2 linked regions of the Alkalihalobacterium alkalinitrilicum genome follow. The protein of the gene in region 1 binds, or shares a complex with, the protein of each later gene. Links are inferred from orthologs where the notes say so. Each region holds a gene or a part of one and is shown in the gene's direction. Other genes may lie near its edges. The genes, in order: BK574_RS11625 and BK574_RS19375.

What was found.
Region 2: the proteins of BK574_RS11625 (region 1) and BK574_RS19375 are in contact, whole or in part, in a crystal structure (PDB 3TUF), measured with the Bacillus subtilis proteins. The link is inferred for Alkalihalobacterium alkalinitrilicum from one-to-one orthologs.

What each region holds. Positions count from the first base shown.
Region 1 is NZ_KV917368.1:2,471,989-2,478,482, reverse strand. What follows is about bases 2,141-4,970. They hold BK574_RS11625 (SpoIIIAH-like family protein), read left to right. Parts: upstream 2,141-3,161; coding sequence 3,162-3,779; downstream 3,780-4,970. Other genes in these bases: accC (acetyl-CoA carboxylase biotin carboxylase subunit), read left to right, coding at 4,861-4,970; accB (acetyl-CoA carboxylase biotin carboxyl carrier protein), read left to right, coding at 4,345-4,848; BK574_RS11620 (hypothetical protein), read left to right, coding at 3,952-4,311; spoIIIAG (stage III sporulation protein AG), read left to right, coding at 2,496-3,158; spoIIIAF (stage III sporulation protein AF), read left to right, coding at 2,141-2,494. Outside these bases: spoIIIAC (stage III sporulation protein AC), read left to right, coding at 21-227; spoIIIAD (stage III sporulation protein AD), read left to right, coding at 234-629; spoIIIAE (stage III sporulation protein AE), read left to right, coding at 677-1,846; more of spoIIIAF, read left to right, coding at 1,859-2,140; more of accC, read left to right, coding at 4,971-6,213; BK574_RS11605 (Asp23/Gls24 family envelope stress response protein), read left to right, coding at 6,256-6,494. UniProt on the Bacillus subtilis protein: Involved in forespore engulfment. Forms a channel with SpoIIIAH that is open on the forespore end and closed (or gated) on the mother cell end.
Region 2 is NZ_KV917368.1:3,975,219-3,981,759, forward strand. The notes cover bases 2,280-5,156. They hold BK574_RS19375 (stage II sporulation protein SpoIIQ), read left to right. Parts: upstream 2,280-3,239; coding sequence 3,240-4,073; downstream 4,074-5,156. Other genes in these bases: spoIID (stage II sporulation protein D), read left to right, coding at 2,280-2,504; BK574_RS27915 (hypothetical protein), read left to right, coding at 4,615-4,791. Also shown: murA (UDP-N-acetylglucosamine 1-carboxyvinyltransferase), read left to right, coding at 1-1,129; more of spoIID, read left to right, coding at 1,479-2,279; BK574_RS19380 (DUF4212 domain-containing protein), read left to right, coding at 5,179-5,481; BK574_RS19385 (sodium:solute symporter family protein), read left to right, coding at 5,709-6,541. UniProt on the Bacillus subtilis protein: Involved in forespore engulfment and required for anchoring membrane proteins on the forespore side of the septal membrane. Forms a channel with SpoIIIAH that is open on the forespore end and closed (or gated) on the mother cell end.

The sequences.
Region 1 (6,494 bases):
AGGGGCAGGGAGGGATATCGGTGGCATATGATGTAAATATCATATTTCAAATCGCAGGAATAGGAATTGTTGTTGCCATGATCCATACCGTATTAAAACAAATGGGAAAAGAGGATTGGGCGCATTGGGTAACTCTCATCGGATTTGTTGTTGTATTGTATATGGTGGCTTCCATCGTCGATGATTTATTTCAAAAAATTAAAGGTGTCTTTTTATTTCAAGGATAGGGGGTGGTGACCATTGAAATCATACAAATTGTAGGTTTAGGGCTCATCACCACCTTCCTTGCTCTCGTAGTGAAAGAACAAAAGCCAATTTTTGCATTTTTACTGACTGTATTTGTTGGAATTCTTATCTTTTTGTTTATCATAGATGAAATTGTCAAAGTAGTTGCGATGCTTGAAAATATTGCTCAAAATGCAAACATTAACATGGTCTATTTACAAACGATCTTAAAAATTATTGGGATTGCTTATATTGCTGAGTTTGGCGCTCAAATTGCAAAAGATGCTGGACAAGCAGCCATTGCCTCAAAGATTGAGTTGGCTGGAAAAATATTAATTCTAGTAATGGCAATACCTATCCTTACATCCATCATCGAAATGATCATTTCATTAATTCCAAGTTAATTGAAAGTGTACAAGCATCTCCTATCATGAACAGAGGGGGTGAAGAGATGCGTATCGTTATCATAAGTTTTTTTGCATTTTTACTCTTTTTACCATTTGGAGTATCAGCTGAAACCGTTCCAATGGAAGAGCAAAATTTTGTAGACGAACAGTTAGAAAAATTAGGAGTAGATGAAGTTCGAGAATATTGGGACAAGATTGCAACAGAGTACGGTGGTTTTTTACCAGAAAGCCAAAAAGGCTCATTTATGGAATTTGTAAAAGGCGAAAAAGAGTTTTCAATAAAAGAATGGTTTGGTGGACTTATAAAATTTTTTCTTCATGAATTATTAGTAAATGGTAAGTTACTTGGCTCACTCATCTTGTTAACACTCTTTGCAATGGTACTTCAATCGTTACAAAATGCTTTTGAACAACATACGATTAGTAAGGTCGCCTATGCGATCACGTACATGGTACTCATTGTGATTGCTCTAAACAGTTTTCATATTGCGATTACGTACGCAACCGATGCAATAAGTAATATGATCCATTTCATGATTGCATTATTGCCTTTGTTATTAGCATTAATGGCTGCTGTAGGAAGTGTTACATCCGTGGCCTTATTTCATCCACTAATAGTGTTTCTTGTAAATACTAGTGGTTTACTTATACAGCATATTGTAATGCCTTTATTATTTCTATCTGCCATATTAAGTATCGTTAGTACGCTTAGTGATCATTACAAAGTAACTAAATTAGCCAATTTTCTTCGGAACTTTAGTATAGGAATATTAGGTGTTTTTTTAACTGTATTTTTAGGGGTAATTTCTGTACAAGGTGCAACTTCTGCTGTGACGGATGGAATTACAGTTAGAACGGCAAAATTTATTGCTGGTAATTTTGTTCCAGTAGTAGGAAGAATGTTTACGGATGCAGCTGACACCGTTATGGGAGCTAGTGTACTACTAAAAAACACAGTGGGACTAGCTGGGTTGGCCATTCTCTTATTACTTTGTGCATTCCCCGCGATAAAAGTATTGTCACTGGCAATCATCTACACGGTTGCAGCAGCAGTCCTCCAACCACTTGGAGGTGGCCCAATTATTGATTGTTTATCAATCATTGGAAAATCGGTTATTTTCATATTTGCAGCGTTAGCAACAGTATGCTTAATGTTTTTTCTAGCTTTAACAATAATAATTGCAGCCGGAAATGTATCGTTAATGATGCGATAAGGAGTGTGAAAATTGAGCTTTTTAACAGATTGGCTAACCAATATAATTATTTTTATTTTATTAGCTACGATCTTAGAGCTCCTACTACCAAACTCCAGTATGCAACGTTATGTCAAGATGGTTGTAGGTCTACTGTTATTAGTTATTATTCTCAATCCTTTGCTCTCTATTTTTTCTAAAGATATCAATGATATTTTACCTGATTTTACCAAATATGAACAAGTTACAGAAAATTCTTTAGAAAATTCAATAGAAAGAAAGAAAATAGAAATAGAAAGTGGACAACGTGCATATATTTCAGAACAGATGGCTGTCCAATTAAAGAGAAAAGTAGAAGAGGAGTTGGTAGCAAGATTTGATGTAGAAGTTAACGGTATTATTATTACCCTCGATGAATTTGCCTTTGAACAAGCCGAGGATGCAATTGTCGACGTAACAGTCCACCTTAAAGAAGTAAAAGATCAAGAAGAACAAGGCGATCTTGTGCAATCCGTACAAGTTGTAAGCATTGATACAAGCAAAGAATTCCCATCTCAATCTCGAGAAGATACAGTAATGAATGTAGCGCCGATTCAATCATTCTTAGCAGATGAATGGCAAATTCCTAAAGATAAAATTTCTTTAGCCTGGGAAGGAGGGGAGCAGTGATATGGAAAAAGGTGATAAAGGGGATAAGCAATGGTTAAAAAAATTATTTGACCAAAAATCAGGCAGTCCAAAGAAAAAGAATACAATACAATACGTGGTAATGGTCCTATGTGTTGGTGTTGGACTCATGATATTAGGCAATTTCATTGGAGACGAAAAGAGTGCTCCACCAAGTGAACCAGTGTTCAACCAAAATGAAAATGAAGATGCTGAACCAGTGCTAGGGCGAAGCAGTTCTTCTGGTCCTATGACAATGGAAGACTATGAAATTCGTTATGAAAATCAACTCAAAGAAGTGTTAGATCAAATGATAGGTGTTTCCGATGTATCAATAATGATTAATCTAGCAGAAACAGAAAAACGTGTCTATGAAAGAAATAGTAGTACAAAACATCAAAAAACTGATGAGACAGACCGTGAAGGTGGAACGAGACAAGTAGATGATTTAACGAGAGATGAGCAAGTTGTCATTGTCCGCAATGGAGACAAAGAAGAACCGCTTTTAGTAAAAAAGCAAAAGCCTGAAATTCGTGGTGTACTTGTTGTTGCTCAAGGTGCTGACAATATTCAAGTTAAATCAAGGATTGTCGAAGCTGTTAGTAGAGTACTCGATGTTCCAGCCCACCGAGTCTCAGTAATGCCTAAGAAAATAGAGGAGGAATAAAAAATGGTATTAAAGAAACAAACAGTTTGGTTATTAACAATGCTTAGTTTAATCGTTGTATTATCTGTTTATTACATGACTTCTCAGGGGCAAAATCCAACCGATTTAGCTTATATGGACGACGAAATGAATGAATTAAGTGAGATACTGGAAGAGGAAAATGCTGCAGGGGAAGTTTCTGTAACTATTGAAGAAGACGACATGGAAGAAGTGATGACAGAGAGTAACGGTGAAGGTGAAAGTGAAAGTGGAATGATCTCAGCTATTAACAGCAATGAATTTTTTACAGAAATCCGATTAGATCGTGAAGTTTCACGCAGTAAGATGCTTCAAGAGTATACGAATATCATTGCTGAAGCCGATGTTCCAGCTCAAGTAAAAGTTGAAGCATTAGCAAGTCAAAATAACTTGTTAGCTCTAGAACAAAAGGAAAATTTACTTGAAACATTAATTCGTTCGAAAGGCTATGATGATGTATTAGTTCTTACAGAAGAAGAACAAGTAAAAATCATTGTAAAGGCAGATGAGTTATCAAAAGAACAAGCAAATGAAATTCTTCTAATGGCGAATGAACAATTAGGAGAAAAGTTAGTGGTCGTAGGACACCAACCTTCAAAATAATAAACAAGGAGAGGCTGATATTCATGTTAGCCTCTTTTTCTTATCCAATGTTTATATCCCTATTGTTTTGGAACATGCTATACTATAATGCGAAGGAAACGATGAAATGGTATAATACGTCAATATCGGAGTCCTTAACGTTTGTTAGTATGATTTTTATGAGGTGATGAAAGTGGAATGGAATGATTTAACAGAAGGTGCCAAAGCAGTATTTGAACAAACTCGTAATTTAAAAAATGATAACATTCAAATTGTAGAATTTGAAGTGGGATTTGTGCAGGATTTTGAAACAGAAGGCGGAAATACATATACAGTTTCAATTCAAGAAGAGGATTATGATAGTATTAAGCGGTATACTAACGAAAATGAGTACGGTGAAAAATTTCATATGGCACGAAATAAAAATATCGTTAAGCTCATCTTATTAGAAAATGGAAAAATACCAGATAATTTATCTGAATTTCCTGTATTTCGTCAATACAAGAATGATGTGGTTGTTAAAGAAGTAGAAGATAAAGAAATAAATGAATAAAGAGAAGCTCGATCATGAAAGGAATAATAGTAAATGTTGAAAATTCAAGAGATAAAAGAACTGATTAAAGTCATTGACAAGTCGACAATAGATTTCGTAAAGATCGAACAAGAGGGTACTAAGTTAACTATCAAAAGAAATACAAGTCAAACCATAACAGCTCCATTTGTTGAAGAATTCCCAAGTCAAATGGCTAATCAGCAAGCGATACCACAACAGGTAGAAAAGCCAAATCTGATTAAGAATGAACAAACAATTGAAGTCCCTGTTCAGCCAGAAGCAAAAGTAAATGACACACACGTAACGATTAATTCACCGATGGTCGGAACATTTTATTCTGCTCCAGCACCAGATGCTGATCAGTACGTCAAAACAGGTGATCAGGTGAATGAAAGTACAGTCGTTTGTATTGTTGAAGCGATGAAGTTAATGAATGAACTTGAAGCGGAAGTTAAAGGGAAAATCGTCGAAGTCCTTGTTCAAAATGGAGAATTAGTAGAATACGGGCAACCATTATTTGTTGTCCAACCAGATTAGGGAGAGCTCATGATGATAAAAAAGGTTCTAATTGCTAACCGAGGAGAAATTGCTGTTCGAATTATTCGAGCATGTAAAGAGTTAGGGATAGAAACGGTTGCTGTTTATTCTGAAGCGGATAAAGATGCCCTTCATGTTAGACTAGCTGACCAAGCTTTTTGTATAGGTCCAACTCCTTCGGCAAAAAGCTACCTTAACTTCACAAACATTATGAGTGTAGCAACATTAACTGAGGTGGATGCGATCCACCCAGGCTATGGATTTTTAGCTGAAAATGCAGATTTTGCAGAAATATGCTCAGCCTGCAATGTTACATTTGTTGGACCGAGTCCAGAAGCAATTAATAAAATGGGGACGAAAGACGTAGCTAGAGAAACGATGGCGAAAGCGAATGTCCCTATTGTACCTGGATCTAAAGGGATCATTGAAAATGTTAATGCAGGTATAAAGATAGCAAGTGAAATTGGCTATCCTGTCATTATAAAAGCAACAGCTGGCGGTGGCGGAAAAGGAATTCGCGTTGCTCGTAATGAAGAAGAGTTGAAGAAAGGCATTCAAATTACACAACAAGAAGCAGAGACCGCTTTCGGTAATCCAGGTGTGTATCTTGAAAAATATATTGAAGATTTCCGTCATGTTGAAATTCAAGTGTTAGCAGATAACTATGGCAACGTTATTCACCTAGGGGAAAGAGACTGTAGCATCCAAAGAAGACTTCAGAAGCTATTAGAAGAAACCCCATCACCAGCAATCGACCAAGAGATGAGAGATGAAATGGGGCAAGCAGCAGTAGCTGCTGCTAAGGCTGTAAATTATACTGGAGCAGGTACAGTTGAATTCATCTACGATTATAATAATCGTCAGTATTATTTTATGGAAATGAATACGCGAATCCAAGTTGAACATCCAGTAACTGAAATGGTGACGGGAATTGACCTTATTAAAGAACAACTTCTTGTAGCCTCGGATAAAGCATTGTCGGTAACGCAAGAAGAAGTGACGTTTACTGGTTGGTCGATGGAATGTCGTATTAATGCGGAAAATCCGAATAAAAATTTCATGCCATCTCCAGGGAAGATTACAAAGTATTTACCTCCTGGTGGTCTAGGTGTTCGAATTGACTCAGCAGCTTATCCAGGCTATACGATTTCACCATTTTATGATTCTATGATAGCAAAAGTAATCACTTATGGTGCGACTCGAGATGAAGCCATTGCAAGGATGAAACGAGCATTAGCTGAGTTTGAAATTGAAGGAATTGATACGACAATTCCGTTTCATTTACGATTACTAGAACATGAAAAGTTCGTCTCAGGGGAGTTTAATACGAAATTTTTAGAGCAGTATGATTTAACTAGCAAGTAATATGGTAAAATGTAAATAAGGCTTAATGATGGAGGTGCTATAATGGCAGAAAATCACATTTTAGACCTAGAAGAGCAAAAAAACGAACTAGGTAAAGTAGAAATTTCTCCAGAAGTCATCGAAGTAATTGCAGGTATTGCATCATCAGAAGTAGACGGCGTTGCAACCATGAGGGGAAATTTTGCAACTGGTGTTGCGGAGCGATTAGGAAGAAAAAATCACGGTAAGGGCGTTAAAGTTGAGCTAAAAGAAGAAGGAATTATCGTAGATGTATCTGTAAT
Region 2 (6,541 bases), 1.5 Mb from region 1 along the record:
GTACGAAAACGGAACATTTTCTGTGAAAGCAGAAAAACCATTAAAAATTGAAGCACCTTTTGAATATGTAAGAAAAATGCGTGCCTCATTCCTAGTTATGGGTCCATTACTTGCTCGCGTTGGTCATGCAAGAATTGCTTTGCCAGGAGGATGTGCGATTGGTTCGAGACCAATTGATCAGCATTTAAAAGGCTTTGAAGCGATGGGAGCAGTTGTAGAAATCGGTAATGGATTTATCGAAGCGAAAATTGATGGCCGTTTAAAAGGGGCAAAAATATATTTAGATTTCCCAAGTGTTGGAGCAACTGAAAATATTATGATGGCAGCTGCAATGGCAGAAGGAACTACCATCTTAGAAAATGCTGCAGAAGAGCCAGAAATTGTTTGCCTTGCTAACTATTTAAATGCTATGGGAGCTAAAGTTCGCGGAGCAGGAACAGGAACGATTCGCATTGAAGGTGTAGATGAATTAATCGCAGCCAATCACACGGTAATTCCAGACCGAATTGAAGCAGGAACATTTATGGTTGCTGCCGCAATTACAGGAGGAAATGTCCTTGTTGAGGGAGCGGTTTCTGAACATTTACGCCCACTTATTGCGAAAATGGAAGAAATGGGAGTACAAATCATTGAGGAAGAAAACGGTCTACGAGTCATTGGCCCTAAAACGTTAAAACCAATTGATATTAAAACGATGCCGCATCCTGGTTTCCCAACAGATATGCAAGCGCAAATGATGGCATTGCTTCTAAAGTCGAATGGAACGAGTGTTATTACAGAAACGGTATTTGAAAATCGTTTCATGCATGTGGAAGAATTCCGTCGCATGAATGGAAATATTAAAATTGAAGGAAGATCTGCAATTATTAGTGGACCAAGTTCACTACAAGGTGCTGAAGTGTCAGCAACTGATTTACGTGCAGGTGCTGCCCTAATTCTTGCTGGATTAGTTGCAGACGGTGTAACACGTGTAGTGGAACTCAAGCATATAGACCGCGGTTACGTTGACCTTGCTGGTAAATTGAGTAAGCTAGGTGCTAACGTTGAACGAATCGAAGAAATTGTGGAAGAGGAAATTCAAAATCAGGATGCTCCTGCACCCTTGAAAATGAATACAAACCTTGTTTAATACAGAATGTGTCTTACGCTAACCTAAGTGTAAGGCACTTTTTTTGTTTTCGTATTTTTCTAATTTACTTAGCATACAATAATATTCTGTTATAGAACCATTATAGCCATAATTTTATAGAAATATATTAAAAAATTCTAAATAATATGTAAAAATCTTTAATTTGTAAACAAATTGAAAAAAATGGTCTATTTCATGACAAGCCTGCATAAAATCAGTAAAGAGACAAAAAGGATTCCCAGTATACTAAAAAACACGTAACTAACTATGAACTAGGCGAATTTTTTTATTTGACCATCAGTGTGGAGGACACTGATGGAAGTTTTAGTTTAAGTACTGGAGGCTTGGCATGAAACGAATAGTAATTATAGGAACTATTTTATGTAGTATTATTGTAGGTTTACCTGCGATGCTCGTCATCATGTTTTCATCAGATGATCTTGAAACGATAAATCCAGTTGAAACCGCCGCCTCAGCAGGTACGGAGCAAGAGATGCAGCTAGAAAATTCAACACCTATTTCGGTATCGGTCTATCGGTCAAAAGAAAGTAGGATTGAAGAAGTTCAACTCGAAGAATATGTGGTCGGAGTGGTGGCTTCTGAAATGCCAGCAGAATTTGAAATTGAGGCATTAAAGGCACAAGCCCTAACGGCGAGAACGTTTATATTAAAACAAATGCTAGAACCTAGTGATTTTGCCATGCCTGAGGGCGCAATGGTTACGGACACAGTTCACCACCAAGTATATAAAAGCCAAGAGCAGTTAAAAGAAGAATGGGGTAAAGACTATGAATGGCGGATTACTCGTATTCGTGAAGCCGTCGCACATACACAAGGTCAAGTGCTAACCTATGACGGTAATCCAATCACAGCCGCTTTCTTCTCGACGAGTAACGGCTATACCGAGAACTCAGAAGATTATTGGCCAAATCCGATTCCATACTTACGAAGTGTTGAAAGCCCATGGGATACGAATTCACCGAGATTTACGGCAACAACCGCTATTTCTGTTAGCGAATTTCAAGAAAAACTAGGAGTACAATTACCACCCGATGGCTCAGTGGGGCAAATTATCAATCGCACAGACGGAAATCGTGTGGCTCAAGTAAATATCAATGGTAAAGAATTAACGGGACGTCAAGTAAGGGAAAAATTAGCATTAGATTCCAGTGATTTTAACTGGAGGAGACAAGGCGACCAAATTATCGTAGAAACCAGGGGCTGGGGCCATGGCGTTGGCATGAGCCAATACGGTGCGAATGGAATGGCAAAGGAAGGAAGAACTTATCAAGATATTATCCAGCATTACTATCAAGGCGTAGCCGTCTCACCTGTCGATCCATATATCGGTGATCTTGTAGTGCGAAAAGATTGATGTCGAGCTAAGCGCTGTGCTAGAAGTGATTGATGCGGAAATTTATCCCGTTTAACTGGCGCTAAGACCCCCACTTCAAACCTTTGAGGCCACAAGAAAGACTATGTAGGAGATAAGCGCCAGTAACAACCCGATTGGTTCAACTAACATTCAGCGGGGATGAAAGAAAACTTCCTATGAATTAAGTTTCACTTTATATACGAATGAATAGGAGGAGTGCAGGTCCATTTAGGATCAGCTTCCTCTTTATTTTTATTTGTGAAAGCAGTAATAATGCAAGAGCGTTTTTTAGATATCGGAGAAAGAAGGCATATTGAGATTAATTCAGGTTTCAGACGCGAGTATTTACAATAAAAGGAAATAAAAGCGAGTAACAATGCATTTAGGATGAAATGTTTCCAGTAAAAGGAATAAATAATAAGTAAACTCCATTTTAGATCAAAATTATCCCTTAAAATGGAAGCGAAGTCGAGTAAATCAGCTTTTAGATTAAATTTCTCCCTACTCGAGATCCTTACTGAAGCCCTGGTAAATTAGTAACGTTAAGTAATTTCGTTCAATTAAAAAGAGGTGTAACTACCTATAAAAAGTGGCTAACTTAACACATTGTAAAAAAATTTAGTTTTTCTTGCATAATATGAAAGGGTTTGTCGAAAAATAATTCAAAAAACTTTTTTTAGAAAATGTATATAATGTCTTGAATTTGATCAGAATGGTTGCTGAGGTGATGATCAAATGAGAGATGAAGAAAAAAATCAATCTTCAAAACAATCAAATGAAGTGAACAAATTTAATGTTCAACGATTCTTACGCAAGAAATGGATGTTACCGGCTGTTTACTTAGGAGCTGCTGCAATTGTACTTAGTGCTTTTTTCCTCATGCAAAATCAAGATAATACAGCTTTAGAGTCTGATCCAATCGGGGTCACACAACCAAGCGGTGATGGAATTGAAGTACACGAAGGTGATGCAATCCCAGTTACAAGTGCAAATGAAGTTATCAAAATGCCAGTAGCAAACGAAAGTGAAGTTGATATTGTAGGATATTTTTATGACTACAATGCCTCAGCTGAAGAGCAACAAGCTGCATTAGTGTATTACAACAACATGTACTACCAAAACAAAGGAATTGATTTAGCACAGGAAAACGGCGAAAGCTTTGAAGTAACTGCTGCACTTAGTGGTACAGTTGTAAAAGCTGAAAAAGATCCTTTACTTGGTCATGTGATTGAAATTAACCACGATAATGGGGTTATTACACATTATCACAGCTTAGAAGGTTTAGAAGTTGAAGAAGGTTCTTCTGTGAAACAAGGTGACATTATTGGACGTGCTGGACGCAACTTGTACAATGCTGAAGCAGACGTTCACGTTCACTTTGAAATTCGTCATAACGGTGAAGCTGTAAATCCTTTAGACTATTTTAACCAATCTCTTGAAACGTTAGTCGATGAAAGCCATCGTATGGATGAAGACATCGCAAGCGCTGAAGAAGATGTAGATGGTGCTAAAGACGCAGAAGATGACAAAGAGAAAAATGAAGAAGACGAAGAAGTTCAACCAGAATAATTAAACCAAAAAAGTGGTGGCAGACACTTCTAACGAGCAATCGTTAAAGTGTTTGTCACCTTTTTTAACGTGTTCATTGTGGAAAGTTAATCTATCAATGGTTCCGAGAGTTTCAAGAAAAAATTTACAAAAAAAAATAAAAAAACAGTTGACTAAGTATCTGAAAATTTGGAATAATGTGTATTGTAAAACAATAAAATGAAGACTGAGCAAGAGTGCAACCTAGTGATTTCAACAACAATCTTCTGTTATGTAATACATACAGAAAAATGAGAATAAGAGATCTCAACCGATAGTAACGTATAAGAGAAGTTTGAAGAGCTTGGTTCAGTAGTTGTAAACGTAAAAAAATGATAGCGTTTACACCGTAATATAACACGTTAAAATTCTATGTTTTATTTTTTCGCCAAGGAGGGATGGTATAAGAACTTTTTTCAAGCGATCATCATCGCTCAGTCTTAAAAGCAACTTTTGGGTTCTTTTAAAAACTGATTACAGGGTCAGTTTTTCATGCGTTAATAATTTAAGGGGGAAAACTGATATGATCTATGTCTTTTTACTGATTACACTGTTTAGCTTTATATTTGCTTTCTGCAAGAAAAAGCCATTATTCTTATCCGTACCATTCGCTACGATTTTCGTATATATGATCGTCCAAATTGCAATGGTCCCTCTTCCATTTTGGGATACCGTAAAGTTTATTGTGAGTTTAAGGTGATCAAGTGAAAAAAAAGACCAATTGTAAGAAATGTAGTAGCGACGAAACGGTAGTGATGAACAAGTGGCAATACTTCATATTTTTATCAACTTTACCCATCCTAGTATCTCTCATCTTTAGCTATATTTTTCATCCGATCTTACTAAGCTTTATCCTCATTGTTTTTCTCGTCAACATGACTATCGCCAAAAAGAAAACACCATTTATCATCTGTAGAAATTGTAAACAAGCCCAACCAGGATAACAAGCGAGTGTCTCTTCCTTTAGAAACAGTAGCTCAAATAGCACATACGTTTATAGAAAAAAGGCAATAGACCAATTATTATGTAAGCGGTTACAAAGTCTAGGTAACGAAAGTCCTATTGATTATTTAAAGGGGGTGAGAATATGAAAAAAATCGATAAGTCTGTAGCAGATGCCTATTTTAAAGCAAGAAACAGAGTGATCCTCATTTGTCTACTCATTGGGGGTTTAGCATCTTTTGGTGTAGTAGCGATTGCAGAGTCTCTCGTTAACTTCACATTTATGGGAATGCCGTTCCATTACTATATGGGGGCGCAAGGAGCAGTCATCACTTTCGTTGTTTTACTTTATGTCAATGCCATCATAAGTGACCGAATTGATAAGAAGTTTGGTATTGATGAGGAACAAAATACACGGATTGGTGCAGGAAAAGCACTTGATCACTAATTTGCATCTGATTAAAGACACTGACCTCATGTTCAGTCGAACATCATCTCTATAAAAAAAAAGTGAGGCAGGCTCTAAACAGTGCTTAGACACTGCTAGAGTCTAGCCCCTCAAAATAAGCGACATTCATCATTAAGTGGCCCTTAATCGATGAAAAAAAATCGAACACTATTAGTTTAACAAAATTCATAAAAAAATAGAAACCTTATCCTTTAGGGGGAAGATATATGGACTCTCAATCAATCGTTTCAATATTAATGATTTGCTTAACGTTTGGACTTTATATCGGTATTTCCGTTTATAATCGTGCGAAAGTGACATCTGACTTTTACGTAGCGAGCCGTGGTGTACCACCGTTCTGGAATGGTATGGCCATCGGTGGAGACTGGATGAGTGCGGCCTCTTTTATTGGTATGGCTGGTACGCTCATGATCTTAGGGTATGACGGTTTAGCCTACATCATGGGTTGGACAGGTGGATACTTATTTTTAACGTTTTTACTTGCACCGCAATTACGTAAGTACGGTCGTTACACGGTGCCAGAGTTTATCGGTGACCGTTTTGATAGTAATGCGGCTCGTTTAATCGCGGCGATTGCAACGATTATTATTTCCTTCACATACATTATTGGTCAGCTTTCAGGATCTGGGGTTGTTATCGGCCGTATTCTCAACATTCCAGCGATGTACGGAACGATGATTGGGGTTGTCATCATTGCAATTTACGCTACACTGGGTGGTATGAAAGGGATTACGTGGACTCAAGTGGCCCAGTATATCATCTTAATTATTGCCTACATCATTCCAATCGTGTTTATGTCGTTACAAGTAACAGGAAACCCAATCCCATGGTTAACATATGGAAACATCGTTACACAACTTGGTGAACTCGATAAGGAATTGGGCATAAGTGAATATTTCGCGCCATTTGCGCAAAGTGATAAATCTCAGTTTATTGCCCTTTTATTTACATTAATGGTAGGTACGGCAGCGTTACCACACGTTATCGTTCGTTTCTATACGGTATCAACAATGAAAGCAGCTCGTTGGAGTGGAGCTTG